2 linked regions of the Rhodoligotrophos appendicifer genome follow. The protein of the gene in region 1 interacts with the protein of each later gene in a pairwise test. Links are inferred from orthologs where the notes say so. Each region holds a gene or a part of one and is shown on either strand. Other genes may lie near its edges. The genes, in order: leuS and ligA.

The links.
Region 2: the proteins of leuS (region 1) and ligA interact in binary tests that used the Escherichia coli proteins (3 or more experiments, as listed by UniProt). The link is inferred for Rhodoligotrophos appendicifer from one-to-one orthologs.

Annotation. Positions count from the first base shown.
Region 1 is NZ_VHKL01000001.1:639,144-654,015, forward strand. What follows is about bases 6,145-9,275. They hold leuS (leucine--tRNA ligase), read right to left. Parts: upstream 8,944-9,275; coding sequence 6,346-8,943; downstream 6,145-6,345. Other genes in these bases: FKM97_RS03050 (hypothetical protein), read right to left, coding at 6,145-6,328; FKM97_RS03060 (YggS family pyridoxal phosphate-dependent enzyme), read left to right, coding at 9,068-9,275. Outside these bases: FKM97_RS03020 (ammonium transporter), read right to left, coding at 374-1,696; FKM97_RS03025 (peroxidase-related enzyme), read left to right, coding at 2,026-2,577; FKM97_RS03030 (magnesium transporter CorA family protein), read right to left, coding at 2,584-3,564; FKM97_RS03035 (LemA family protein), read left to right, coding at 3,783-4,382; FKM97_RS03040 (TPM domain-containing protein), read left to right, coding at 4,393-5,178; FKM97_RS03045 (TPM domain-containing protein), read left to right, coding at 5,196-5,786; more of FKM97_RS03050, read right to left, coding at 5,813-6,144; more of FKM97_RS03060, read left to right, coding at 9,276-9,757; FKM97_RS03065 (GcvT family protein), read left to right, coding at 9,904-12,414; FKM97_RS03070 (DUF3892 domain-containing protein), read right to left, coding at 12,519-12,806; acs (acetate--CoA ligase), read right to left, coding at 13,106-14,872.
Region 2 is NZ_VHKL01000005.1:321,928-336,667, reverse strand. What follows is about bases 7,114-10,112. They hold ligA (NAD-dependent DNA ligase LigA), read right to left. Parts: upstream 9,680-10,112; coding sequence 7,547-9,679; downstream 7,114-7,546. Other genes in these bases: recN (DNA repair protein RecN), read right to left, coding at 9,676-10,112; FKM97_RS13415 (transporter substrate-binding domain-containing protein), read right to left, coding at 7,114-7,405. In the rest of the region: FKM97_RS13445 (ATP-dependent helicase), read left to right, coding at 1-1,885; FKM97_RS13440 (AzlC family ABC transporter permease), read left to right, coding at 1,966-2,679; FKM97_RS13435 (AzlD family protein), read left to right, coding at 2,676-2,978; FKM97_RS13430 (aminopeptidase P family protein), read right to left, coding at 2,965-4,785; FKM97_RS13425 (YjiS-like domain-containing protein), read left to right, coding at 5,444-5,668; FKM97_RS13420 (50S ribosomal protein L11 methyltransferase), read right to left, coding at 5,665-6,525; more of FKM97_RS13415, read right to left, coding at 6,578-7,113; more of recN, read right to left, coding at 10,113-11,352; FKM97_RS13400 (outer membrane protein assembly factor BamD), read right to left, coding at 11,439-12,392; cell division protein FtsZ, read right to left, coding at 12,574-14,262; FKM97_RS13390 (ABC transporter substrate-binding protein), read left to right, coding at 14,642-14,740. UniProt on the Escherichia coli protein: DNA ligase that catalyzes the formation of phosphodiester linkages between 5'-phosphoryl and 3'-hydroxyl groups in double-stranded DNA using NAD as a coenzyme and as the energy source for the reaction.

The sequences.
Region 1 (14,872 bases):
TCTGTGTCGAGTACCCTAGTCCGCGCCATCCCGCCTCACCTGCATTTGCAACTGCAGCTCGGAAAGGCACGCATGGGTCACGCCGATTACACCCTGTCGCGAGGAGCTTACCCGGCGATACGGCTCTCTTCGAAAGAAAATCGGAGGATCCGTGCTGCCATTGCCGTCAACCTGACCATGGAGCGAACGTGGTTAAGAAGCGGTTAAACAAGGCCGATGGCAGGACGGATCTGGTCTCTTTTTGGCAAGTGATTTCCCCTGTCGTCAAAGCAAACCCCGGGATTGGAAGGGGAACCAATCCCGGGGTTTCCCCAGAGGGGATCAGGCGCTGATGGCTGGAGACATCTTCGCCTGACGCAGTTTCGTGGGCGACTTACGGCACCACTTCGCCGTGGAGGTTCAGGTCGAGACCTTCGACTTCCACTTCGCGGCTGACACGCAAGCCGATCACCAGGTCGATGACCTTGAGGATCACGAACGTCGCCACGGCGCACCAGATGACGGTGGCGGCAATGCCGTAGAGCTGCGTGCCGATCTGGCCCACATTCCCTTCGAGGGCACCGGCCGTGCCGCCGATGGCCTCGACGGCGAAGACACCGGTCAGGATTGCGCCGACGATGCCGCCGACACCATGGATGCCGAAAACGTCGAGGGAGTCGTCATAGCCGAGCATCGGCTTGAGCACCGTGGCGGCCCAGAAGCATGCGGCACCGGCGACCAGGCCGATCACCAGGGCTCCGCCGAAGCCGACAAAGCCGCAAGCAGGTGTGATGGCCACAAGACCGGCCACCGCGCCCGAGATGATGCCGAGCACGCTCGGACGCTTGTGGAACATCCATTCCGCGAACATCCAGGCCAGCCCGGCGGCAGCTGCCGCGATCTGGGTGTTGGCCATGGCGATGCCGGCGGTCTCGTTGGCCGCGACGGCCGAGCCCGCATTGAAGCCGAACCAGCCGACCCACAGCAAGGAGGCGCCGATGACGCTGAGCACCAGATTATGCGGGATCATCGGCTCGCTGGGATAACCGACGCGCTTGCCGAGGACGAGGCAGGCCACCAGGGCTGCAACACCGGAGTTGATGTGGACGACCGTGCCGCCGGCGAAGTCGAGAACGCCGTCACCCATGAGGAAGCCGCCGCCCCAGACCCAATGGCAGATCGGCGCATAGACGACGATCAGCCAGATGCCCAGGAACCATAGCAGTGCCGAGAACTTCATGCGGTCGGCGAAGGCGCCGCAGATCAGCGCAGGCGTGATGATCGCGAAGGTCATCTGGAAGGTCATGAAGACTGTTTCCGGAATCGTGCCGCTGAGCGAGGCCTTCTCCACGCCCGCCAGGAAGAACTTGCTGAAGCCGCCGACATAGGCGTTCAGGCTGCCGCCATCGGTGAAGGCGAGGGAATAGCCCACCACCATCCAAAGGATCGAGATAAGACAGGCCGCCGCGAAGCTCTGCATGAGCGTCGAGAGGATGTTCTTTTTGCGCACCAGTCCGCCATAGAACAGCGCGAGTCCCGGAATCGTCATCATCAGCACGATGACGGTCGAGACGAGCATCCAAGCGGTGTTGCCGGTGTCTATCGTGGGAGGAGGCGTGGCCGTAGTCGCGTCCTGCGCGAAGACCGGGATCACTGCCATCCCGAGGCTGAGTGCGATGGTGGCTAGAGCCGCCGTTGTCTTCTTGAATGGTTGCATGGCTGTTTGAACTTCCCCTTTGCGCACCGTTTCGACGGAACGGATACCCCGATGCGCTTGCTACGACCGTAGTGAGGGAATCAACCTTCGTGCCACATTGAAGACAAAATCTATAAGCCTGGGGAATCAACCGCTTAACAGATGAGTCGAGCAGCTGGCATCCCGACAACCTGCGGGTTCTGCCTAAAAATTGACCAGTACACCTCATGCCTGCGCAAAAAATATACTGCCATCCACGAGATTGATCTCCACCTCGCTCGCTGCCACTGTCGGCCGGAGATAGATAGTCACGTGAAAGGACCGTCATGACGGTGAGAGAGACCGGCGCTATGGCGCTCGACATTCCCCGCGAGGAGCCTCTTGGGGACCGCTTGGAGGCGTATCTCGCCAAATGCGAGGAGAAGCTCGGCTTTGTCCCGAACGTGCTGCGAGCCTATAGCTTCAGCCCCGCGAAGCTCCAGGCCTTTGCCGATATGTATAACGACCTGATGCTGGGCGCCTCAGGGCTCACGAAGCTCGAGCGGGAAATGATTGCCGTTGTCGTGAGCTCCTCCAATCATTGCTACTATTGCCTCTCGGCACATGGGGCTGCGGTACGGCAGCTGTCGAACGATCCTGCCCTTGGCGAAATGCTCGTGATGAACTATCGGGCAGCAGATCTGGACCCGCGGCGCAAGGCCATGCTGGATTTTGCCGTGAAGCTGACGGAACGGCCCGACGAGATCGAGGAAGCGGACCGGCAGGGTCTCAGGGACGGCGGCTTCAGTGACCGGGATATCTGGGACATCGCGGCCACCGCCAGTTTCTTCAACATGTCGAACCGCATGGCCGCCGCAATCGACATGCGGCCAAACCCGGAATATCGGACCCTGGCGCGATAGGGCGCCCTACAGCCAGCCTTTATGCTTGAAGTAGAAATACGGCATGATCGCGGTGAGGATCATGAGGCCAATGGCGAAGGGATAGCCGAACTGCCATTCCAGCTCCGGCATGACGGAGAAATTCATACCGTAGATGGAGGCGATGAGGGTTGGGGGCAGGAAGACGACCGCGGCCACTGAGAAGATTTTGATGATCCCGGTCTGCTCGATGTTGATCATCCCCAAAGTGGCATCCAGCAGGAAGTTGATGTTGCTGGTGAGAAACAGCGCGTGATCCGACAGGGCGAGAACGTCGCGGGCGACGGTCTTGAAGTTGCGCGCGAGGGCCTTGTCGGCCTTCTGTTCGGCCGGCCGGATCAGGAAGGCGCTCAGCCGTGTCAACGTCAACAAGCTCTCGCGCACGCGGCTGACCAGCACCTGGCTCGTGCCAACCCGGCGTAAAATGTCCTCGTAATCGATCCCGCGGTGGGTCTTGCCGGCATTGCGGGGCGAGAAGATCTCATGGGCGACCTTGTCGAGATTGCGCTGGGTCGCCTCGAGCAGATCCGCCAGCCGGTCAGAGATGGCATCCAGCAATCCCGCCAGGATGCCTTCGCCGCTGATATTGGAGAAGCCCTGCCGCTGACACATCATCGCGAAATTGCGAAAGGGAAGTGGATCCGAATAGCGGATCGTCACCAGACGATGACCGACCAGGATGAAGGTCACGGGGTCGAGACCAGGCGTATCGGTATCGGCCTTGGACAGGACCGCAGCCGTCAGGAAATAGGCATTGTCTTCCTGGTACAGCCGGCTCGACGCCTCGATTTCCGACATCTCCTCATGGGTCGGGAGTTCCACCTTGAGGGCGACCTCGACACAACGCTCCTCCTCGGCCGTCGGACTGAGGAGATCGACCCAGATCACGGTGTCGGGGAGGGGGTCGCCCGGATTCCAGCTTACTCGCGTCAAAGTGCCCGTGGCCGTGGTCATATAGGCGTTGATCATGTGCCGGATCCGTAACGCAGGACAGGGAAACGAAGCTTCGGTGGGTCGTCTAGACCAACGTCACCGAAGCGCCAATGTATTTGTCCTCCCGGATGAATTTATGACGGGCGCAACGCGAAGGCCACACTTGCGGCAAAAAGCAAATCGGCCCACGGGCCGATCCTACCTTTAGGTAAACAAATCCTGTACAGCTCGCGGCGATTTCCGAGGAAACGAGAATGTCGAGGATCGTACAGGGCTTCGGGCTGGCAATGGTCGCAGTGCTCGGCCTTTTGTTGTCCGGCTGCGGCATCAACACCATCCCCACCTATGAGGAGCAGGCGAAGGCGGCCTGGAGCGAGGTGTTGAACCAATATCAGCGCCGCGCCGACCTCGTGCCCAACCTCGTGGAGACGGTGAAGGGTTATGCGGCGCAGGAGAAGGACGTCCTGACCTCCGTCGTCGAGGCCCGCGCCAAGGCGACACAAATCACTCTTCCGCCCGAGGCGCTGAGCAATCCTGAGCTGATGAAGCAGTTCCAGGACAATCAGGCGGCATTGAGCAGCGCCCTGTCCAGGCTGCTCGCGGTCGTCGAGGCCTATCCCGACCTGAAGTCGAACCAGAATTTCCTGGCGCTCCAGTCGCAGCTCGAAGGCACGGAGAACCGCATCGCCATCGCCCGCCGCGACTACATCGAAGCGGTGCGGAAATACAATACGGAGCTCCGGACCATTCCCGGACGGTGGTGGGCCGCGGTCTTCTACTCCGACGCAAAGCCCATGGCGACGTTCGACATTCCGGCGGAGCAGCAGCAAGCTCCCAAAGTCCAGTTCAACTGAGGTCGCTGTCATGTCCGACATCGGCGAAATCGCCCCTGCCCATCGCCTCCCCTTCTGGCGCTCCTTCGTCTATTTCGTCATGTCCATCGTGGCCGCGACCTTCTGGTTCGGCCTCTGTTATGCCGCCCCGAGCTTCCCGGCTCTCACCGGTCGGGTGGTCGACCAGACGGCCATGCTCGATGCCCCGGCAACGGCAGCGGTCACAGCCAAGCTCGCGGCGCTTGAACAGAAGACGGGCGTCCAGCTTGTCGTCGCGATCCTGCGGGATCTCCAGGGCTACGAAATTCGCGACTACGGCTATCAGCTGGGTCGCTTCTGGCAGCTGGGTCAGAAGGACAAGAACAACGGCATCCTGCTCCTGATCATACCCTCCCAGAACAATGTCGCCATCGAGGTGGGCTACGGGCTCGAACCCGTGCTGACCGATGCGACGTCTCGCGTGATCATCGAGAATGCGATCATCCCCAACTTCCGAGCCGGCAATTTCGCGGCCGGGGTCGAGGCCGCCATCGACGACATCACCAAGGTGGTGAGCGGCGAGGCCCTGGAGGTTCGGCCGCAGGCCGTTCAAGACGATCGCAGCTTCAGCGAAGAGGACATCCTCCCGCTGATCTTCATCCTGTTCGTGGTCTTCATCATCCTGATGTCGTCGCGCGGTAGGCCGGGAGGCCGTCGTGGCGCCCGCTGGGGGACCGGCGGCTTCGGGTCGTCCTCCGGTGGCTTCGGCGGCTCCAGCGGCGGCTTTTCGGGTGGTGGCGGAAGTTTCGGCGGCGGCGGCGCCTCCGGCCGCTGGTAATGCTCGCCGCAGGTGACATGGCGCGCATCAATGCGGCGATCACCGCGGCCGAAAAGCGCACCAGCGGTGAGATCGTCATCGTCCTGGCGCATCAGAGCGACGACTATGTCCATGTGCCGATCCTCTGGGCAAGTCTGATCGCCCTGGTCGCACCCCTGCCTCTGATCTACCTGACCACCCTCGGCCTGGTCGACATCTACACCCTGCAGCTCGCGACGTTCCTGGTGCTGGCGCTGCTGTTTGAGCTGTCCTTCATCCGACCGCATCTGATCCCGCGGCGGCTTCAGGCCCTGCGCGCCCATCAGCGTGCCGCGGAGCAGTTTCTGGCCCGCAACCTTCATACGACGAGCGGCCGCACCGGCGTGCTGCTGTTCATCTCCCTCACCGAGCGCCATGCAGAAGTGCTCGCCGACGAGGGGATCTCTTCCAAGGTGGCGGTGGGGACCTGGCAGGAAATCGTCAGGCGCCTGACGATCCGCATCGGCAGCGGCAACCTCGCGGATGCCATAACCGCCGCCATCGACGAATGCGGTACGGTGCTGGCTGCAAGCTTTCCCCCGGAAGCCGGCGATCGCGACGAACTGCCGAACCACCTCATCGTCTTGTGACGCTTCTGTAACGGCTGCTTCGGGGCTTAACTGCCTTGCGAGAAGAAGGCGCCGAGCCGGATCTGGATGTTGTCGGCCACCTCGTGCGCCGCCCGCTGCTGCGCATTGCGCAGCGCCTGCAGGTTGGCAAATTCGGATTGAACGCGATCATAGGAGACGCGCGAGAAGGTCTGTCCCTCGAGGATCTGGGCGCCGGAGCCGAGGTCGATCAGCGCATAGCTTGACTTCAAGGTATAGGCGCGCCGGTTCACATCGGTATTCTTTTCGATCGAGACGTCGAACTCGTCCTGGGCCACGCTGAAATCGAGGCGATACCGCTCGTTCTGGCCCTGGCCCACCGGAGCGATCTTTTCGAGCAGGGCATTGCGGACGAGTTGCCCGACACGGCTCTGCTTCTCCGGAATCCCGATGCCCGCCAATGTCAGCGCCACGGAAGAGCCGTCGGCCTGGGTCGCATACATCGGCTTGAAGCCGCAGCCGGACACACCGAGTGCGGCTATGCCGACCATCGCCACGAGCCCCGCTCGCCAGCTATTCCCCAAGAGCTATCCCCTTCGTGCTAGCCCGCTACGACGTTGACGATCCTGTCGGGCACGACAATGACCTTCCGAACCGCCAACTCTCCGATTGCCCGCCGGACATTATCCAGGTTAAGGGCCGCCGCTTCAATCTGATCCTTCGGAGCCCCCCGTGGAATTGTCAGATCGTCGCGACGCTTCCCATTAACCTGGACTGCAATGGTTACCGTATCGTCGACGATGAGGGACGGCTCGGGCTTTGTCCATTGCGTCTCGGCAAGCATGGTCTCATGCCCCAGAAGCTGCCAGCACTCCTCCGTGAGATGCGGCATCATCGGATTGGCGATCTGACACAGGATGTCTGCCGCCTCCCGCAAGGCCCAGGCCGTGTCGGGGGCGAGCCCCTCCGCGCGCACCATAGGCTGCAGGCTGTTCACCAACTCGTAAATGCGCGCAATGGCACGATTGAAACGGAGGCCCTCGATATCCTGCGCCACGGCCTGCAGGGCCTTGTGGGCCGCCCGGCGGATGTCGGTGGCCGGCGCCCCGAAGCTGTCGGGAACGGCTCCTTGAGCGGTGGTTGCCTCGACGATCTCGCTCACCAGACGCCAGAAGCGCTGAACGAAACGGAAGGAGCCCTCGACGCCGGCCTCCGTCCATTCCATGTCCCGCTCGGGCGGCGTGTCGGAGAGCATGAACCAGCGCGCCGTATCGGCGCCGAACTCCTCGATGATCGATACGGGATCGACCACGTTGCGCTTCGACTTGGACATGGATTCGATCGAGCCGACGGTGACCGGTTCACCGGTCTTGATATGCACGGCGCCCGTCTCCGATTTCACCACCTCCTCCGGGAAGAGCCAGCGGCCAGCCTGGTCCTTGTAGGTCTCGTGCGTGACCATGCCCTGGGTGAAGAGGCCGGCAAAGGGCTCCTCGAGATGCATGTGCCCGGTCTTGGTCATGGCGCGGACATAGAAGCGCGAATAGAGCAGATGCAGGATCGCGTGCTCGACACCGCCGATATACTGATCGACGGGCATCCAGTATTTGGCGGCCTCCTCCGACACCGGCAGATCGGCATGCGGCGACACGAAACGGGCGAAGTACCAGGAACTGTCGACGAAGGTGTCGAACGTGTCGGTCTCGCGCGTGGCCTTGCCGCCGCAGGTCGGGCAGCTCACATGCTTCCAGGTCGGGTGATGATCCAGCGGATTGCCCGGCTTGTCGAAACTCACGTCCTCGGGCAGCACGACCGGCAGATCCTGCTTGGGCACGGGCACGATGCCGCAGCTTGGACAATGGATGACGGGAACCGGACATCCCCAATAGCGCTGGCGCGATACGCCCCAATCCCGCAGGCGGAAATTCACCATGCGGCTGCCGATGCCCATCTCCTCCATGCGGCGCGCCACTTCGGCCTTGGCTTCGGCAACGCTCATGCCGTTGAGGAAGTCGGAATTGATCAGCACGACGGAATCGCCCTCGGTGTCGAGGAAGGCCTCGTCGCCGATGGTGAAGGTTGCGGGATCGACATCGCGCGGCGCCACCACCGGGATGACGTCCAGGCCATATTTGCGGGCGAAGTCCAGATCGCGCTGATCATGGGCGGGGCAGCCGAAGATGGCGCCCTCGCCATAGCCCATGAGCACGAAATTGGCGGCATAGACGGGCAGACGGACGCCCTTCCGGAACGGATGGCGCGCATAGAGCCCCAGGAACACGCCCTTCTTCTCGGCGCGCTCGATGACCTCTTCGCTGGTGCCGAGCGCCGCGACCTCTGCCCGGAAGGAGGCGATCTCGTTGGAGCCCTGTGAAAGCTTCTTCGTCAGCTCGTGATCGGCCGCCAGCGCACAGAAGCTGGCCCCGAAGATCGTGTCGTGGCGTGTGGTATAGACGGTCAGCTGCTCGTTGAGCGGTGTCCCGTCCTCGCGCTCCAGGTCGAAGGAGAAGCGCATGCCTTCCGAGCGCCCGATCCAGTTGCGCTGCATGAGGCGCACCTTCTCGGGCCACCGCTCCAAGGTGTCGAGGGCGTCCAGGAGCTCCTGGGCATAATCGGTGATCTTGAAGAACCACTGCGCCAGTTCGCGCTTTTCGACGGCCGCTCCCGAGCGCCAGCCCTTCCCGTCGATGACCTGCTCATTGGCGAGGACGGTGTGGTCGACCGGGTCCCAGTTCACCATGGAGACTTTGCGCTCGACGAGTCCCGCTTCCATGAAGTCGATGAACATCGCCTGCTCGTGGCGGTAATATTTCGGATCGCAGGTTGCGAGCTCCCGCGACCAGTCCAGCGACAGCCCCATCAGCTTCAGCTGCCCGCGCATCGTGTCGATGTTTTCGTAGGTCCATTTTGCCGGATGGATGCCCCGCTCGATGGCGGCATTCTCGGCCGGCATGCCGAAGGCGTCCCAGCCCATGGGGTGCAGCACATTATAGCCCTGGGCGCGCATGTAGCGGGCGGTGACGTCGCCCATGGTGTAGTTGCGCACATGCCCCATGTGGATCTTGCCCGAGGGATACGGAAACATCTCGAGCACGTAGTATTTCGGCTTGTCCGAAATTTCCGCAGCCTCGAAGCTGCGGTGATCGTCCCATTTCTGGCGCCAGCGGGGCTCGCTGTCGCGCGGATTGTAGCGCTCCATCGGGGATGCCTTGTCTCGGGCCGTCCGCCTCAACCGGAAAGGCGGCGTGGGTGCTGGACTTACACGCACTTGATTGGCGTCGCAAGGTCGGCTTTAGCTAGGGCGCCACGCAAGAAGGACCATCATGACACTGCTTTCCGGCCATATCAGTCACCCCGGCCTCGCCGATGTCCTCACCCGGATCGACACGGCCGCCAGGCAGGCGGGTCGGAGCCGCGACGAGATCACGCTGATCGCTGTCTCCAAGACCTTCGATGCCCCCGACATTCGACCCGTGCTGGAGGCCGGCCAGAGGGCCTTCGGCGAAAACCGGGTGCAGGAGGCCAAGGGCAAATGGCCGGCCCTGCACGACGCGTTCCCGGGCGTCGAAGTGCATCTCATCGGTCCCCTGCAGACGAACAAGGTGAAGGAGGCCGTCGCCCTGTTCGACGCCATCCACACCCTCGACCGCCCGAAGCTGGCGGGGGAGCTGGCCAAGGAGATCGCCAAGCAGGGCCGCGCGCCTAAACTCTTCATCGAGGTGAACACGGGCGGCGAGCCGCAGAAAGCCGGTATCCTGCCCGAGGCGACCGATGCCTTCGTGACCCAGTGCCGACAGGAATTCGGGCTGACGATCGAGGGCCTCATGTGCATTCCCCCGGTCGACGAGGAGCCGTCGCTCCACTTCGCCCTGCTGGACAAGATCGCCAGACGCAACGGCCTCCCTGGCCTCAGCATGGGCATGAGCAGTGATTTCGAGGTCGCAGTAGCATTCGGGGCGACCCACGTCAGGGTGGGAAGTGCGATTTTCGGGAGTAGGAGTTACGCTGGGTAGATAGGATTTCCCCACACACCGCCGCGGGGTCCTAAGGCGACCCATGTCGCAATCCGCGTGCTCTCCGTCGCTCAGCCTTGTGCCTGGGATGGCACGTTCCCTATGCTGCGGATCGATCGAGGGAACTCAAGACAGGGCAGTCATTCATGAAGAGCCAAGCGCGCGTGGTGGTCATCGGCGGCGGTGTGGTCGGCGTGTCCACGCTCTACCATCTGGCCAAGAAAGGCTGGTCCGACGTCGTGCTTGTCGAGCGCAAGGAGCTCACCTCCGGATCGACCTGGCATGCCGCCGGCCTGCTCCCGCTGTTCAACATGAGCTACTCGGTGGGCCAGATCCACAAATACTCGGTCAAGCTCTACAAGACCCTGGAGGAGGAAACGGGCCAGCATGTAGGCTTCCGCCAGGTCTCCAACATTCGGCTCGCCCGGACCAAGGATCGCTGGGACGAGTTCATGTATTATGCCGGCATCGCCAAGACCCTCGGCATCACCGTCAATGTCCTCACCCCTGCCCAGGTCAAGGAGATCTGGCCGCTGGTGAACACCGACACCCTGATCGGCGCGATCCAGCACCCGGATGACGGCTACATCCAGCCCGCCGACCTGACGCAGGCGCTGGCCAAGGGCGCGCGCTCGCGGGGCGCCGAGATCTACCGCAACACCACCGTCACCGGCATCGAGCAGCAGAAGGATGGCACCTGGCTGGTGAAGACCGACAAGGGCGACATCGCAGCCGAGCATGTGGTGTCCGCCAGCGGCAACTTCGCCCGGAAGACCGGCGCGATGGTGGGCGTCGACGTGCCGGTGATCCCTGTGGAGCACCAGTACATCGTCACCGAGCCGCATCCCGAGATCGTGGCGCGCCAGAAGGCCGGCTTGCCCGAAATGGGGGTTCTCCGCGAATCCGACAGTTCCTGGTACATGCGCGAGGAGAATGGCGGTCTACTGCTCGGTCCTTATGAGGTCGGCGCACCCGCCTGCTATGTGGACGGGCCGAGCGAGGACTCCGAATTCGAGCTGTTCCAGGAGGATCTCGAGCGGCTCGAGCCCTATATCGAGACCGCCATCACCCGGGTGCCGGCCTTCGGCGAAGTCGGCATCAAGAGGGTCTATAACGGCGCCATCGCCTATACGCCGGACGGCTCCCCCATCATCGGCCCGGCCTGGGACGTGAAGAATTTCTGGCTGAACGAGGGCCATTCCTTCGGCGTAACCGCGGCCGGCGGCGCCGGCTGGCAGCTGGCGGAGTGGATCGTCGATGGCGAGCCCACCATCGACATGATGGGCGTCGATCCCCGCCGCTTCGGGCCCTATGCCACCCGTGGCTACCTCAAGACCAAGAATGAGGAGGCCTATGCAAATGTGTTCACCGTCCATTACCCCGACGAGGAACGCGCCGCCGCCCGGCCCCTGAAGCGCACTCCCTGCTACGACCGGATGAAGGACCTCGGCGCCGTCTTCGGCTCGGTCTATGGCTGGGAGCGTCCCAACTGGTTTGCACCGAAGGGCTTGGCTCTGAGCGCGGCCGAACTCGACCAGCCCGACACGCTGCTCCATGAGAACCATGCCCCGGTGAAGCCGGGCGAGCCGGTGCGGGAGAAATATGCCTTCCGCCGCTCCAACTATTTCGAGCATGTCGGCCGCGAAGCGCGCCATGTGCATGAAAAGGTGGGCCTGCTGGACATGTCCGCCTTCGCCAAGTTCGAGGTCTCGGGGCCCGGCGCGGAAGCCTGGCTCGATTATCTCGTCGCCAATCGCATTCCGAAGAAGATCGGCCGCATCGCCCTCACCCACATGCTGTCGAAGAATGGCGGGGTGCGGTCGGAATTCACGATCTTCCGGGCTGGGCCGCAAAGCTTCTATCTGGTCTCGGCCGGCGCCTTCGAGCGCCACGACTTCGACTATCTGCAGAAGAACCTGCCCACCGACGGCAGCGTGCGCCTGTCGAAGGTGACGACGCAATATGGCGTGCTGGTGCTCGCCGGTCCGCGCTCGCGCGACGTGCTCGCGAAGGTCACGGATGCGGATCTCTCCAGCCCCAAATTTCCCTGGCTGTCCGGCCAGTTCATCAATGTCGGCATCGCCTCGGCACTGGCGATCCGGGTGAATTTCGTCGGCGAGCTCGGCTGGGAGCTGCATCACCCGATCGAGATGCAGAACACCATCTTCGACACCGTGATGGAAGCAGGCGCCGAATTCGACATCAAGCCCTTCGGCATCCGCGCCATGGACAGCCTGCGGCTGGAGAAGTCCTACCGGTTGATCCCGCGCGAGTTGTCGATCGAATATTCGGCCATCGAATCCGGCCTCGAGAAGTTCGTGAACCTCAACAAGGCCGACTTCATCGGCCGCGACGCATTGACGAAGTGGCAGGCGGAAGGGTTCAAGAACCAGTTCGTCACCATGGAGGTCCACGGCGTCACCGATGCCGATGCCCGGGGGTCCGAGGCGATCTATCGCGATGGCAGGCTGGTGGGCCGCGCCACGTCCGGCGGCTATGGCTGGCGCCTGGGGAAATCCCTGGCGCTCGCCATGGTGCCGCCGGAGATGGCGGCGCTGGGCACCGAGTTCGAAATCGAGATCCTGGGACGGCGCCACAAGACGACGATCATCCCCGAGTCACCCTTCGACCCTGAGAACGAGCGGCTGCGGGGGTAACGGCCCTCTCCCCACCCAGTCGGTCATCCCGGCCGAAGCGAAGCGCAGAGCCGGGATCCCGGACAGCACAGGGATCCCGGGGGAATTGCTCCACCGGTTGATCGCTAAGGACATTCAGGAAGACTTAGCAGGTTGTTCGGCTCATCCCGATCGGGTTCTGTCTTGAGATACTTGTTACCGTAAGGACTGAGTGCAACTATAACCCATACGCTTTTGCCTCCCGCGCTTACAAAAAAACGCCATTCGCCGCTTTCTATCAGGCCAATTGCTTGAGGTTGCGTGATCTTCCACTGCTTGGGCGTAGCACCCCCTACATGGGTAATTCGCTCGTAGGGATTATATCTATCCTGTTTGTTGATGCAGGAGATTTGAGCTGTTTGTGTCAACTTCAATCCTTTCCAAAGGGCTGCCGCGACAACGCTTGGGCTGGACGAAGGATTCTGCTTCCCCTAAGGTAAATCTGCGTGACTAGGGGTCTATCCTGGTCCTGCCGCAAGTTTGATTGCGGATCTAAGCTCGCGGTGTTGGGGTTGCCGCCCCGGCACCGCGTCAGCGAATCGCTGTAGTTGTATTTTATGAATAATTTACGCGTTTAGCGAGTCTTGGTTGTCAACAACCCATTGACGTTTAGTTTGCTGGCAAATGAACTGTGCGGTCGACCTCTCCCACAAGGGGAGAGGTAAGGAAAGGCTCACCCCGCCTTCTTCTTGTTCGCCCTGTTGTTCACGAGGTCGTCCACCACCGCGGGGTCGGCCAGCGTGGAAGTGTCTCCCAGATTGCTGAAATCGTCCTCGGCGATCTTGCGGAGGATGCGGCGCATGATCTTGCCGGACCGGGTCTTCGGCAATCCCGGTGCGAACTGGATCATGTCGGGTGAGGCGATGGCGCCGATTTCGGTGCGCACCCATTGCCGGAGTTCCGCCCGCAGCTCCTCGCCGCCCTGCTCGCCCGACATCAGCGTGACGTAGCAGTAGATGCCCTGGCCCTTGATGTCGTGGGGGAAGCCGACCACGGCGGCCTCGGAGACCTTGGGATGGGCTACGAGGGCGGATTCGACCTCGGCTGTGCCCATGCGATGGCCGGAGACGTTGAGCACGTCGTCGACGCGGCCGGTGATCCAGTAATAGCCGTCCTCGTCCCGACGGCAGCCGTCGCCGGTGAAATACTTGCCCTTATAGGTCGAGAAATAGGTCTGCACGAAGCGCTCGTGATCGCCATAGACCGTGCGCATCTGGCCCGGCCATGAGTCGAGGATCACGAGATTGCCTTGGGTCGCGCCGTCCAGGATGGTGCCTTCGCCGTCGACGATGGCCGGCTCGATGCCGAAGAAGGGCAGGGTCGCAGACCCCGGCTTCAGGTCGGTCGCGCCAGGCAGCGGCGTGATGAGGATGCCGCCGGTCTCGGTCTGCCACCAGGTATCGACGACGGGACAGCGATTGTCGCCCACCACCCGGTAATACCACTCCCAGGCCTCGGGGTTGATCGGTTCGCCGACGCTGCCGAGAAGCCGCAAGCTCGAGCGGCTGGTCTTCTTCACGAAGTCGTCGCCGGCACCCATCAGCGCGCGGATGGCGGTGGGCGCGGTGTAGAAGATATTGACCTTGTGCTTGTCGATCACCTGCCAGAAGCGCGAGGCGTCGGGATAATTCGGCACGCCCTCGAACATGAGCGTCGTGGCGCCATTGGCCAGCGGTCCATAGAGGATGTAGCTGTGGCCGGTCACCCAGCCCACGTCCGCCGTGCACCAGTAGATGTCGTCCTCATGATAGTCGAAGACGTAGTGATGGGTCATCGAGGTATAGACGAGATAGCCGCCGGAGGTGTGCAGCACCCCCTTGGGGCTTCCCGTCGATCCCGAGGTATAGAGGATGAACAGCGGATCCTCTGCGCTCATCTCCTCGGGCGGACAGTCGGCCGAGGCCTTCGCCACCTCCTCGTGATACCAGAGGTCACGGCCGCCATGCCACTCCACCGGCCCGCCGGTATGGCGCACGACCAGCACCGTCTCGCTTCCCTGGGTCCGCTGCAGAGCCTTGTCGGTGTTCGCCTTCAGCGGCACCTTCTTGCCGCCGCGCAGGCCTTCGTCGGCGGTGATGATGAAACTCGACTTCGCGTCTTGAATGCGGCCGGCCAGCGAATCCGGCGAGAAGCCGCCAAAGACCACGGAGTGGACCGCACCGATGCGCGCGCAGGCCAGCATCGCATAGGCCGCTTCGGGGATCATCGGCAGATAGATCGTGACCCGATCGCCGCGCTTGACCCCGTTATTCTTCAGGACATTGGCGAATTTGCACACATGGCCATGCAGCTCGCGATAGGTGATGTGCTGGGAATTCTTGGGATCGTCTCCCTCCCAGATGATCGCCACCTTGTCGCCGCGCGTCGCCAGATGCCGGTCGATGCAATTGGCGCTGACATTGAGCGTGCCGTCCTCGTACCATTTGATCGAGACGTCCGG
Region 2 (14,740 bases), on another replicon or contig:
GGTGATCGCGCTTGCCGATATCGATGAAAAGAGATGGCCGGCGCGGCATCTTGCCAGCCTCATCGACAGCTGGAAGAACCGGGGGGTCATTCCCTCCCAGGTCCCGGCGGGAGAGGCGCATGCCTATGCAAATGGCCGCGGCGCAGAGCTTTACGAGGCCTATCAGGCCCGGATGAAGCTGTTGAACGCCTGCGACTTCGGCGATCTGCTGTTGCAGCCGCTGCGGCTGTTCCAGGACAATCCGGAGGTTCTGCAGATCTATCAGCGCAAGTTCAAATACATGCTGGTGGACGAGTACCAGGACACCAATGTCGCGCAATATCTGTGGCTGCGGCTGCTGGCCCAGGGCCATCACAATATCTGCTGCGTCGGCGACGACGACCAATCGATCTATGGCTGGCGTGGTGCGGAGGTCGACAACATTCTGAGGTTCGAGAAGGATTTCCCCGGTGCGAAGGTCATTCGGCTGGAGCGGAATTATCGCTCGACCCCGCATATCCTGGCCGCGGCCTCAGGGCTGATCGCCCATAATGAGGGACGGTTGGGCAAGACGCTGCATACCGATCTGGCGACGGGAGACAAGGTCGTCGTCCGCGGCCACTGGGATGCGGAGGAGGAAGCACGCACCATCGGCGAGACCATCGAAACCGCGCATGGCCGGGGACAGCTCTATAACGAGATCGCCATCCTGGTCAGGGCCTCGTTCCAGATGCGCGAATTCGAAGACCGCTTCATCACCTTGGGCCTTCCCTATCGCGTGATCGGCGGTCCGCGATTCTACGAGCGCCAGGAAATCCGGGACGCGCTCGCCTATCTCAAGATCACCGCGCAACCCGATAACGACCTCGCCTTCGAGCGCATCATCAATGTACCCAAGCGCGGCATCGGGGATGCAAGCGTGAAGAAGGTGCATGCGCTGGCCCGGGCCGAGGGGATCTCCCTGTTCCGGGCCGCCGAGGCGATCGCCGTCACCGACGAGCTGCCGGCGAAAGCCCGAAATGCCCTCCGACAGCTCACGGCCAGCTTCCGGCGCTGGCGCTCGCTGCTCGAGGGCGTGCCCCATACGGATCTGGCGGAAATGGTGCTGGACGAGTCGGGCTATACCGAGATGTGGCAGAACGATCGCACTCCGGAAGCGCCAGGGCGACTTGAGAATCTAAAGGAACTCGTCCGCTCCATGAATGACTTCGAAAGCATGGGCGGGTTCCTCGAGCATATCTCCCTGGTGATGGACGTGGAGAACCAAGCTGGCGACGACAAGGTCAGCATCATGACGCTGCATTCGGCCAAGGGGCTCGAATTCGACAGCGTGTTCCTGCCGGGCTGGGAGGAAGGTCTGTTCCCGCATCAGCGATCTCTGGACGAGAGCGGACGCGCGGGGCTCGAGGAGGAACGCCGGCTGGCCTATGTGGGCATCACGCGGGCGCGCAAATCCTGCCACATCTCCTTTGCCCAGAACCGGCGGATCCACGCGCTGTGGCAGAGCGCCATGCCGTCGCGATTCGTCGACGAGCTGCCGGAGGAGGATGTGGAGGTCGAGCAGTCTTCGTCCAATTACAGTTCCTATGGACGCGGCTGGGCCTTCGGCGAGAGCCGCTTCGACACGATGAATCCTTATCAGACCGACTATGGGACACCCGGGTGGAAGCGCGCCCGGCAGGCCTATGACAAGGGCGAGTCCGTCCGAAGCGTGCCGCATTTCATCGAGGGCGAACTGATCGCGCGCGACGGCGGCGATGCGCCCTCCTTTGCGCGCGGCGAGCGCGTGCTCCATGCAAAGTTCGGTGAGGGCACGGTGGCCGGCGTGGACGGCAACAAGCTCACCATCGACTTCGACGAGGGGGGCGAGAAACGGGTCCTGTCGAGCTTCGTGGAGCGCGCCTGAAATCCCGCTGGCGGGGTTTGGGGTGGTTGGGGTAAGCGAGGCACCACAAGGATCCTTGTGTCGCCATCACCGGTGCTTCCATGCCAGAGACTCCGCCGCCGTCCACCATCCGCGAATTTTTCCAGGGGGTGATCAGCGCATTGCCCATCGCCGCGGCCGCCGTGCCCATCGGCCTCCTCTTCGGAGCCTTGGCGGCGGGTAAAGGCCTGAGCACGCTGGAAGCCGGGCTGATGAGCGCCCTGGTGTTTGCCGGTGCTGCACAGTTCGTGGCCATCGGCATCTGGACGGACCCGGCACCATGGGCGCTGCTGGGGCTGACCGCCCTCACGGTCAATCTTCGTCACGCCATCATGGGCGTGTCCCTGGTGTTGCAGTTCAAGCATTTCGGGCGGGCGGAACGCTGGTTCAATCTGTTCTTCCTGACGGACGAGGTCTGGGCCCTGTCGGAGAAGCGCGCGTCCGAGCGCCCGCTGTACCCCGCCTACTATATGGGCATCGCCGTCTCGCTCATCGTGACCTGGACGGCGGGCACAGTGGCGGGGACAATCCTCGGTGCGCGGCTCGGACCGCCGGAGCGGTATGGGCTCGATTTCATTTTCACAGCACTGTTCCTCGGCCTCGTCATCGGGTTCTGGAAGGGACCGAAGACGGGCATCGTCATCGCCATCAGCGGATTGTTTGCCGCAGTCGCCCATGAGCTGATCGACGGCCCCTGGTATATCGTCATCGGCGGTCTCGCCGGCACCGCAGCCGGAGCCCTAACCTTCCGGTCGCACAGGGAGCAGGAGGCATGAGCGTCGATTCCACCACCCTGTTCGCCATTCTGGTGATGGCGCTGGCGACTTATGCGACCCGTGTCGCCGGCATGCTGGTGCTGCGGTTCGTGACCCTGACACCGCGGGTGCAGGCGGGCCTCGAGGCCCTGCCCGTGGCCGTCCTCACGGCCGTCATCACGCCGGTGCTGTTCCTGACCGGTCCGGCGGAAACCATTGCCGGGGCGATCACGGCGCTGGCCGCCTTCCGGCTGCCGCTGCTCGGCACGCTGGTGGTGGGTGCCGCGGCGATTCTCCTGATGCGGGCTATTCTCGGGTGATGGGAGCCGTGGCGGCGGCCAGCCATCGCCGCTGCTCATTGTCGAGGCGGGGACCGATCTCCGCGTCGACCCGGGCGTGATAGGCATTGAGCCAGGCAAGCTCGGCCTCGCTCAGCAAAGATGGATCGATGAGACGCCGATCGATGGGGGCAAGCGTCAACGTCTCGAACCTATGCATCGGCCGGTCGCCTCCGGGGACCGGTTCGGCGGGGGAGACGATCACCAGGTTTTCGATGCGGATGCCATAGTCTCCCTGTTTGTAATAGCCGGGCTCGTTGGAGAGGATCATCCCCGTCTCGAGGCCCACCGTGCCGGCCTTGGAGATCCGCGCCGGACCTTCATGGACCGATAAATAGCTGCCGACTCCATGGCCGGTGCCGTGGTCGAAATCGAGTCCCGCCTGCCAGAGCGCGGCGCGCGCGAAACTGTCGAGCTGGGCGCCGGTGGTGCGTTCGGGAAAGCGGGCGACCGAGATCGCGATCATGCCCTTCAGGACGCGCGTGAAGCGATCGCGCATCTCCGCCGTCGGCTCGCCGACAATGAGGGTGCGGGTGATGTCGGTAGTGCCGTCGAGATATTGAGCACCGGAATCGATGAGGTAGATCTCGCCCGGCCGGATCGGACGATTGGAGCTGATGCCGACCCGGTAATGGGGGATGGCAGCGTGGGGGCCGGCAGCGGAAATCGATTCGAAGCTGATCTCCCTCAACTCGCCGGTCGCGGCCCGGAACCCCTCCAGCGCTTCGGCGGCGGCAATTTCGTCGAGGCCGGCTTGAGGCGCGGTCTGATCAAACCAATGAAGAAAATTCGCCATGGCCGCACCGTCTCGGCGGTGGGCGGCACGGGCTCCCTCCAGCTCCACCGGGTTCTTGCGCGCCTTGGGCAAGATGCAGGGATCACGATCGGCAACGATCTCGGCGCCGCTCTCACGAAGCAGGTCACGGATCTTCACCGCCGTCCAAGCGGGATCGATCATGACGCGCACCTTGTCGCCCCCGAGCCGCCGGAGCGCGGGCTCGAAATCGGCCGCCGAATGAAGCTCCACATCCGCACCTAATTCAGAGGCGGTGGCCGCATCGATCTTGGCAGAATCGAGGAATAATTGCGGAAGGCCCTCCGCCGGCAGGATGGCGAAGGCAAGAGCCACAGGCGTGTGGGCCACATCACTGCCGCGTATGTTCAACATCCAAGCAATGGAATCGGGCTGGGTGAGGATGACGGCTCCGGCCTGCTTGGCCTGCAGGGTCTCAAGCAGCTCTTGGCGCTTGTCGGCCACCGATCGGCCCGCGAGCTGGGTCGGATGGGTGACCACCGGCGCTGCGGGACGCGACGGCTGATCCTGCCAAATCGCATCGACGAGATTGTCGCATGGCACAAGCTCGGCGCCGGCGTCGATACACGCCTTCGCAAATCGTTCCGCCTGCTCGACCGTCAGGAGCCAGGGATCGTAACCCAGGCGCTGTCCCGGTCGCAGGGTCCTGCGGAGCCATTCGGACGGGGGCTCGTCGATCAGGTGCTTCGGTTCGACGACACTCAGATCGACCTGCTCGCGCACCTGGATCGTGTAGCGCCCATCCACGAAGATCACGGCCTGATCGACCAGGATGATTGCCATGCCCGCCGACCCTGAGAAGCCCGTCAGCCACCGCAAGCGCTCCGCATAGTCGGCGACATATTCTCCCTGATGCTCATCCGATCGCGGCACGATGAAGCCGTGAAGCCCATGAATTGCCAATTCTCTTCGCAGTGCAGCAATTCTTTCGCCACTTTTGCTGTGATCGCTGACATCGACAAAGCTCTGGTACATGGATCCCTCCGGCGTGATCCCCTTCGCTTAGCGAGGCTGAGCGGCGGATGCAATCGGATCGCCGCCGGATATCTGCGATTAGGGGGCGCCAAGCACTGTCATGCAATTGCCATGTGCAAATCGCAATGCTGCCTCCAAATATGTGATTGTCACCCGCTCATAACGGGGTACCCAAGGCAGCACAATGACGATCCACATCCCTGCCGAGTATCGGCAGAACTGATGCCTTTGCGACCATCGGCAGGAAAGTGGTTAAATAGTTTGCAGGGCGAACACTCCGCGATCTCTCCTTGGACTCGTTAAAAAAAACGGCTTCAGCATTCGTTTTGATGGCGGAAGTTAGGCAGGCTTGTTTCGAGACAACGAACGCATCTGCGTCTTTTGCAGGCAGTGAAGCGTCGTTTTCCGACCTCGGTTTCGAGCGTATCCGAAAGAGGGTTCGGAACCTTAACAGCCTCTTAACAAGACATGCGCTATACGCATTGCTGCGATGCAAACCTCGATCTGGCGAAGCGAGGGTCGCCGGGCCTATATAGGCGGCAGACGAGACGCGGTGATGACCGCAACTCTCTCCAAGACACTGGCTTTCAAAGCCTTTTTGTCTGCAGACCCTTGGGTTTGCGGAGGGGGACACTCGATTGCATGATGGAGACGAAAAATGAGTGTCGCAACTTTCGATAAGGGCCAGACGGTCCGTTCCGGCAGCGCCGATCGCGCCGTTCCTGGATTTCTGAGCCGGGTTTCAAGCCGGGTGAAGCGCTATGTGGAACTGTCCCGCGCCGAGCGTGAGCTCGATCAGCTGGACGACCGCCTGCTGCTCGATATCGGCCTGAACCGTGGCGAGATCCGCCGCATGGTCTGGGGCCCCAACAACCAGCGCTAAGCTGTCGTTTGGGACTGGAGCACCAGCGTCGACCAACCGTCCAGCCTGATCCTGCGCACGGGCACCAAGCCCTGCAGACGATAGGCGGCAGATACGCGACGCTCCTGGCCGGTGGTCAAGCCGGAGAGGATGATGGACCCTCGGGGGTCTAGAAGGGTGCTCAAGGCTGGGGCCAGGACCTCCAGCGGTCGTGCCAGAATATTGGCCATGATCAGCTGGTAAGGTGCAGACTGACGGATGAGTGGATGATCAATCCCGGATGCTAAACGGGCCCGCACTTGCGGGCCCGTTTTGTTTTTGCGGGCATTGGTCCGGGTCTGGTCAACCGCCACCGGATCGATGTCGCTGGCAATGACCGAGCGCCGCGCGGCAAGAGCGTAAGCGATGGCGAGGACCCCGGTGCCGCAGCCGACGTCCAAGACCGGCCACGGGACACCGCGCTTCAAGATGTCGGTGAGGGCGATCAGGCATCCACGCGTGGTGCCGTGATGGCCGGTCCCGAAGGCCAGTCCGGCTTCGATCTCGATTGCAAAGCTCGTCAGGGGCACGCTGTCGCGATCATGGGCGCCATGCAGGTAAAATCTGCCTGCCCGCACCGGCTTCAACCCCTTGAGAGATTCGCGCACCCAGTCGCGCTGCACCAGGGGCACAAGATCCCAGCGCCGGTCTCCCGCCACCGTTGCCAAGTCCTGATCCGAGGGACGCTCGGCAAAGTGGGCCTCTACGCGCCAGTCGCCCTCGCGCTCATCGTTCTCGACGAGAGTGACGGAGACGGGCGCCAGCTCGCTCCAGGTGATTTCGTCGCCCAGATGATCTGCCTGATCCAGAGCGAGATCGTAGATTGTAAATACATGCATGACAGCCGCTTATGACGTGCCGGGCCGCCAGCCTCAAGGACTATCGCTGGCGTCACTCCTTCCGGGTCAGATCCATGCCATACCATTTCTGGGAGAGGGCGGAGAGGACGCCGTCTGCCTTCAGCTTGGCGATAATCGCCGCTACGCGGGCGTCGAATTCGGCGTCACCCGGCTCGGCCGCGACGGCTAGGGGCTCGTAGAAGACCGGCGGACCCACCACCCGCAACGGATAGCCCTTCTCGATTGCGTTGTTGATGGTGGGAAGCGACGACAGAACGGCATTGATTCGCACACCGTCCCCCAGCTTCAAGTCATCCAGGGCATTCAGGTCCGTCTCATAGGTGCGAATCTCGCCGGGCTGTATTCCTGGAGAGAGTGGAGCCGTTGCCTCGGGAAGCGTCAGCGTCCCGCGAAGATAGGCCTCGTAGGTGCATTCGCCGCAGACACCGAAGGTCCGCCCCGTCAATTCAGCGGGAGCCTTCACCCGCGACCGCTCATGTACGGCGAAGGCCGCCGGTACGTAATAATAGACCGCGGGGAAGCTCAGCGCCTGACTGCGCTCCTGGGTGGGGGTCATCGAGCCGACGGACAGATCCCAGCGACCGTTCCAGCGTCCACTGACCACGATCTCCCAAGCCGGAGTGACGATCTCCAAGGTGGCATCGAGCTCCGTGGCGATGGCGCGGGCCACGTCGATGTCGAAGCCGACCATCTGATTGTCGGCGTCCATAAAGGATTGCGGAGGATAGGAAGGGTCCGTCGAAATCCTCAGCACCTTGCTGGCGGTGACCCGGTCCAAGGTGCTTCCTCCATAAGCGGGTGCCTGGACCATCAAAAATGATGCCGCCACTGCGGCCCAAACCATGCGCAAACTGATCAATGTCGGCACTCCAAAGCCTGAAACTATCCGGTGATGCATTTCTCAATGATACCCGAAAAAGTTGCATTCTTTTTGACAGATCAGGAAGGTTGCCGAAATAATCTCGGGGTCAGCGCATTTCCCATCGAGGAAGGCGCCGCGTCACTTCTCGCCGATCAGGTCGAACCAGGCGTTCTCATCGATGACCTCGATGCCCAGCTCGGCGGCCTTTTTCAGCTTGGAGCCGGCGCCAGGGCCAGCGACCACGAGATCGGTCTTGGCGGAAACTGAACCCGAGGATTTGGCTCCGAGACGCTCGGCCATGGCCTTGGCCTCGTCGCGTGACATGCGCTCGAGGCCACCGGTGAAGACGATGGTCTTGCCGGCCACCGGAGAGGTTGCCGCCACCCGCTCCAGGGGCTGAACCGAAAGCTCCTCCAGCAGCGCGTCGATCACCTCCCAGTTATGACCCTCGGCGAAGAATTCGGCGATCGCCTGGGCGACGGTCGGACCGATGCCCTCGATCGCATCAAGATCCGCGAAGGCCTCGCCGGCCGCATCGGCACCGAGCGCCCGCATGGCGGCGAGAAACTGCTCGACCGATCCATAGGAGCGGGCCAGCACCCTGGCGGTCGTCTCCCCCACGTGACGGATGCCAAGGGCGAAGATGAAGCGGTCCAGTGCGATCCGACGGCGAAGATCGATCGCATCGAAGAGCTTTTGCGCCGAAGTCGCTCCCCAACCCTCGCGATCCTTGAGCTTCTTCAGCGACCGGGCATCCCGCTTCGCCAAGGTGAAGATGTCGGGGGCCCGGGTGATCAGCCCGTCGTGATAGAAGGCAGTGATCTGCTTGTCGCCGAGGCCTTCAATGTCGAAGGCGTTGCGTGAGACGAAATGCTTCAGCCGCTCGATCGCCTGGGCAGGGCAGATGAGGCCGCCGGTGCAGCGCCTGGCGGCATCAGGCCTGCCGGTCTTGGGATTGATCTCGCGCACCGCATGGCTGCCGCAGACGGGGCAGATCTCCGGGAAAACATAGGGGACTGCCTCAGGCGGGCGCTTGTCTGCGACCACGGAGACGATCTGCGGGATCACATCGCCGGCCCGCTGGACGATGACGGTGTCGCCAATGCGAATGTCCTTGCGGGCGATCTCGTCCTCATTGTGGAGGGTGGCATTGGCGACGACCACGCCGCCGACAGTGATGGGTTGCAGCTTCGCGACAGGGGTCAGAGCGCCGGTCCGGCCGACCTGGATCTCGATGTCCTTGAGCTGCGTCATCGCCTGCTGGGCGGGAAACTTGTGGGCCGTCGCCCATCGCGGCGAGCGGGAGACGAAGCCCAAGCGCTCCTGCAGCGCGAGATCGTTCACCTTGTAGACGACGCCGTCAATGTCGTAGCCGAGACCCGCCCTGCCCTCACCGATGCTGTGATAGACGGCGATCATCTCGTCCACACTGGCGCAGAGCTTCATCAGGGGATTGGTGGGCAGCCCCCATTTCCGGAACGCCTCATAGACGCCCCATTGCGTGTCGGCGGGGAGCCCGTCCTTGGAAACCTCCCCCCAGGCATAGGCAAAGAACTTCAGGGGCCGGGCCGCCGTGATGGTGGAATCGAGCTGACGTAGGGATCCTGCGGCGGCGTTGCGCGGATTGGCGAAGATCTTCGCGCCCGCGACCTCCTGAGCGACGTTGAGGGCCTGGAAGTCGTCATGGGTCATGTAGATCTCGCCGCGGACCTCGAAGATCTCGGGCACGCCGGCACCGCGAAGACGGTCGGGGACGTCATCGATGGTGCGGACATTGGCGGTGACGTTCTCACCCTCATAGCCATCGCCCCGAGTCGCGGCCATGACCAGGGCGCCGTGCTCATACCGCAGAGAGATGGAAAGGCCATCGATCTTCGGCTCGGCGGTAAAGTCCAGGGACGTCTCCTCGCCCAGCCTCAAGAAGCGCCGCACCCGAGCGACGAAATCCGTGACGTCCTCATCGGAAAAGGCGTTGGAGAGAGACAGCATGGGAACGGCGTGTTTGACCGTGCCAAATGCACCGACGGGCTTCACCCCCACGCGCCGGCTCGGACTATCGGGCCTTACAAGGCCTGGAAACTTCGCCTCGATGGCAGCATTGCGCAGGCGAAGCGCATCATAGTCGGCGTCCGAGATCTCCGGGGCATCCTGACTGAAGTAAAGAGCGTCATGATGGGCAATCGTTTCGGCGAGCCGGGCCAGCTCCGCACGCGCCTGCGCCTCCGTCAACTCGTCCACCGGGATCTCCATCACGCTTCCCCGTCCTGTCATTCCGCTCGCGTCAGCAATTGTTGCGCCTGGGCACGGGCCTCATCCGTCACCCGGGCGCCGGACAGCATGCGGGCGATCTCCTCCCGGCGCATGGCGGGATCAAGCGATGATATGCGCGTGATCACCCGCGGGCCGGCTGCCTCGCCCTCATCGCTCTTAGCGACCAGCATATGGGCATCGGCAAAGGCTGCGACCTGGGGAGAATGGGTTACCGCCAGCACCTGCAGCCGCGAGGCCATGCGCGCCAAACGCTGACCGATCGCGTCAGCCACCGCACCGCCCACACCTGTGTCGATCTCGTCGAAGATCAGGGTCGGCGCACTCGCCCGCGCCGCCAGCACCACCTTCAAGGCCAGCATGAAGCGGGCCAGCTCGCCGCCGGAGGCCACCTTCATCAAGGGCGCCGGATCGGAGCCCGGATTGGCTGCCACCTTGAACTCCACCCGATCCAGGCCATGCAGTCCGGGTGCATCCGGCCGACAGGCCACATCGGTGAGAAATCGGGCCCGCTCCAGCTTCAGGGGTGAAAGCTCCGCCATGACTTCGGCATCGAGATCGGCGGCGACGGCTCGTCGCGCATCGCTCAGCGCGCGGGCGAGATCGAAAAAGCGCGCTTCAGCCTGGCTCGCGGACTGGCTCAACGCGCCCAGATGGCCCTCGCCGGCCTGGAGATCCGAGAGATTCTGTTCGATTGTCGCAAGGAGCGAGCCCAGCTGGGTGACGGGTACGCGATGCTTGCGACCCGCCGCACGCAGCGCAAAGAGACGTTCCTCGATCCGCTCAAGCTCGTTGGGATCATAGTCGAAGCTGCGCTTGGCCTCGGCCACCGCCATGTCGGCTTCGCCGATCTCGACCACCACCCGGTCGAGGGCCGCCACAACCGCATCAAGCCTGCCGCCCGCCTCGGCCTGCCGCCTTTCAAGTCGGCGCAGGGCGGCGTTCAGGGCAGCAATCAAGGTGCCGTCGCCGGACAAGGCCTGCTCGGCCTCCTCCAGCGCCCCCGCAAAGTGCTCGGCATTCATCATCAGGGCACGGCGGTCGGCGAGATCGTCCTCCTCGTCCGGCTCTGGCCCCAGCCGCCGCAACTCTTCGGCGGCATGCTCCAGATAGTCCCGCTCCGCCTGCGCCTTGGCGAGCTTGCGGCGGTGCTCCTCCAGAGCCTCATGAGCGCTGCGCCAGGCCTGCCAGGCCAAGCGCACTTCGCCTGCGCTCGCCTCAAGCCCACCATAGGCGTCCAGCAATTTGCGATGATTGGCCGCTTCAACGAGCGCGCGATCGTCATGCTGGCCGTGAATCTCGGCGATGAGGCCGCCCAGCTGGCGCAGGAGGTTGATGGAGGCGGGCTGATCGTTAATGGTCGCACGGCTGCGCCCGTCCAGGGTCTGGATGCGGCGGATGACCAATTCGCCATCGGCATCGATGCCGTTTTCCTCCAGAAGCGCAAAGGCCGCGTGGGAGGGGTCGAGGTCGAACTGCGCCGTGACCACCGCCTTGTCGGCGCCCTTGCGCACCAAGGCCGCATCGCCGCGGCCGCCCAAGGCGAGGCCCAAACTGTCCAACAGGATCGACTTGCCGGCGCCCGTCTCGCCCGTGAACACAGTCAACCCTTCGGCAAGGATGATGTCCAACCGGTCGATCAGAACAATGTCACGAATGGAGAGAGCCGTCAGCATGGGGCCTATATAGCCCATCCATTGGTCCGGGAGCGAGCACCCACACATACCAAAATGAGATGTGTCGCGCTTTTGCCGAACCGCGCTCAGCCGCCCCAGGGATTGACGGAACTGATGGCCTGGCTGATCCAGGAGGCCTTGTTCTCCTGCGGCTCGAGCCCATCCTGCCGCAACAGGGCGTAGGCATCCTGATACCAGGGGCTGCCCGGGAAGTTGTGGCTGAGAACGGCTGCGGCGGTCTGCGCCTCGCTGGAAATGCCGAGGGCAAGATAGGCCTCGACCAGACGATAGAGCGCCTCCGGCGTGTGGGACGTCGTCTGGTAGGCCTTGATCACCTTCTCGAAGCGATTGATCGCCGCCACATAGGCGTGCTGCGTCAGGTAATAGCGCCCGACCTCCATCTCCTTGCCCGCCAAGTGGTCGCGGGCGAGGAGAGCCTTGGCCTGGGCATCCTTGGCATAGGCCGTGTTCGGGAAGCGGCGGCTGATCTCGTCCATGGCCGCCAGGGCCTTTTCGGTCGCCGACTGATCGCGCTTCACATCGGCAATCTGCTCGTAATAGCAGAGCGCGATCAGGTAATAGGCATAGGCTGCGTCCTTGTGGCCGGGATGCAGCGTGATGAAGCGCTGAGCCGCCAAGATGGCATCGGCATAGGCGTTGCGCTGATAATCGGCATAGGCGCTCATGAGGGTCGCGCGGGTGGCCCAGCTGGAATAGGGATGCTGGCGCTCGACTTCCTCGAATTGCTTGGTGGCCTTTGCGTAAGAGCCACTCTTCATAAAGTCGAGGCCCTTATTGTAGAGATCGGCGACCGGCTCGGCATCGTCCACGACCTGATCGGCGCCATCCGGCGCCAGAGCATTGCCGGATGCCGGCATCGGCGTGGCCGAACCTGAATCGTCTCCCCACAGTCCGGAGACCGTGCTGCACCCGGACAGGATCAGCGCCCCTGAAATGCCCAACATCACTGCGCGCAGACTTCGCCCGCCTATCCCCGCGCGCGCATTCTGCGCAGTCCCGTCCTTCAGATCTTGCGTCATTGAAACTCCGTCGGGAGTGTTCCCACCGTGCCTCAGCACGCCTCCCATCTCGCGCCAGCTATATCCGATCGCGGTAACCCCCGGCAACGCCTGGATCGAATAAGCCATCAACGCTTAGAGACGGGAAACCCGGCGGAAGTTTGTCCACCGGGCTTTCACGTATTCCCGCTGCCTGCGTTACTCAGTTCGCCTGACGGCGGAGAAAGGCCGGAATTTCCAGTTGGTCATCGTCCAGATCGGTGTGCGCCTGGCCTTCTGCCGCTGATGGCTGAACCCCGCCCATGCGCTCACTCGGCGCCGGCTGACGGGCCGGTTCGCGACGCGCCGACATGGCCGGCTCGGATTTCACCGGCTGTGATTCGTCTTCGTCGCGACGGCCGAGACCGACGCTTGCAAGCCGCTCGAAGAGGCTCTTGCGCTTCTTCTGGGCATGGGCCGTCAAATCTTCGATATTAGCGTTGCGCTGGGCGTAGTGGCGCTGAGCGATGGGCGGAAATTCATCGATCGAGGGCAGGCGCGGCGCCGGATTTTGCGGCAGGGCTGCACGAAATGCATGCTGAGGCGCAGCGGGCGCCTGAGGAGCCGGGGCGTAAACCTGCTCCTCCTCGGCCAGATACTCCTCTTCCTCAGCCGATTGCTCGGCTTGAGCTTCATGCATGGAGCGGATCGCCGCATCACGCTGCAGGGCGGCGTATGCTGCTTCATCGTCCTCGCGGCCTTGCGGCTCCTGGTGCATCGGCTCGCTGCGGAACGGCATCTGCTGCTGAGCCACGGGTGCGGGAGCCACGACGGGGGCCGGTTCACGCACGACCGTGGCCGGCGCAGGCATATAGCCATATGTCGTGCGTTCCGGAGCGTGGTGGCCGTAATCGTCGTCGTAGTGCGGCTCGCTGGCGGTCGCCGACGGATCCGTGATGCCGGTCGCGACGACCGAGACGCGCATGATGCCTTCGAGGGACTCGTCGAAGGTCGCACCCAGGATGATATTCGCCTCGGGATCGACCTCCTCGCGAATGCGGGTCGCGGCTTCATCAACCTCGTAGAGGGTCAGATCATGACCGCCGGTTATGGAGATCAGGAGACCGCGGGCACCCCGCATGCTGACATCGTCCAGCAGCGGGTTGGCGATCGCCGCCTCGGCAGCTTCGATGGCGCGCTTCTCGCCGGCCGCCTCGCCGGTGCCCATCATGGCCTTGCCCATTTCGCTCATCACTGCACGGACGTCGGCGAAATCCAGGTTGATGAGGCCTTCCTTGGTCATCAATTCGGTGATCGAGGCCACGCCGGAATAGAGGACCTGATCAGCCATGGCGAAAGCCGCGGCGAAGGTCGTCTTCTCGTTGGCGATCCGGAAGAGGTTCTGGTTCGGAATGACGATCAGCGTATCGACATGCTTCGACAGCGCCTCAATGCCGCGCTCGGCGGTGAGCATGCGCCGCTGGCCTTCAAACTGGAACGGCTTGGTGACCACACCAACGGTGAGGATGCCCTGCTCCTTCGCCGCGCGTGCAATTACAGGGGCCGCCCCGGTTCCGGTTCCGCCGCCCATGCCGGCGGTGATGAAGCACATATGCGCTCCTGCCAGATGATCGAGGATTTCGGGCAAGGCCTCTTCAGCCGCCGCCCCACCGATCTGCGGCTGGGACCCGGCGCCGAGCCCCTGCGTCAGGGCCGTGCCCATCTGAACCCGGCGCTGTGCCACGCTCTGGGAGAGGGCCTGGGCATCCGTGTTGGCGACGACGAATTCCACGCCTTCCAACTTGGATTGAATCATATTGTTGACGGCGTTCCCGCCGGCGCCCCCTACGCCACAGACGGTGATGCGCGGCTTCAATTCGGCGAGATTGGGAACTGTCAAGCTAATGGTCATGGATGGCGTCCGCTTTCTTTGAGCCTCCCGACTACATTTGTTACCAACTCGATAATAAATCGTTAACGCTGACTTACCGGACGCATAATTTGGTGCAATTTGTCAGTGGGTCCTTAACCCTGTCGGTTAACCAAACCGGCAAAGCGCCTGCCCCGCGACAGGAAGATCCGGGCCTGCCTCGGGCGCGTGACCCGGCTCGGGGGCGGTCGGCCGGACCCGCTCAGACAGTGGACCACTCGCAGAATCCACGTTGTCAGGCCAAAAACATGGCCGTAAGGTAAGCCCCTGGGCGACAAGGGTTTTGACAAAGTTCCGCGCCCGGCGTTTGATTGAACGTTCAACCAAGTCCTAGCCAGACTTGATCAGGGGAGGGTTGCCTGTGAACCAGAGATATCCAAGCTTCCTGCGTCAGCCGCAGCGGCGACGCGACTTTCTTAAGATGCTGGGGGCCTTCGGCATCGGGGTCTCGGTCACGCCT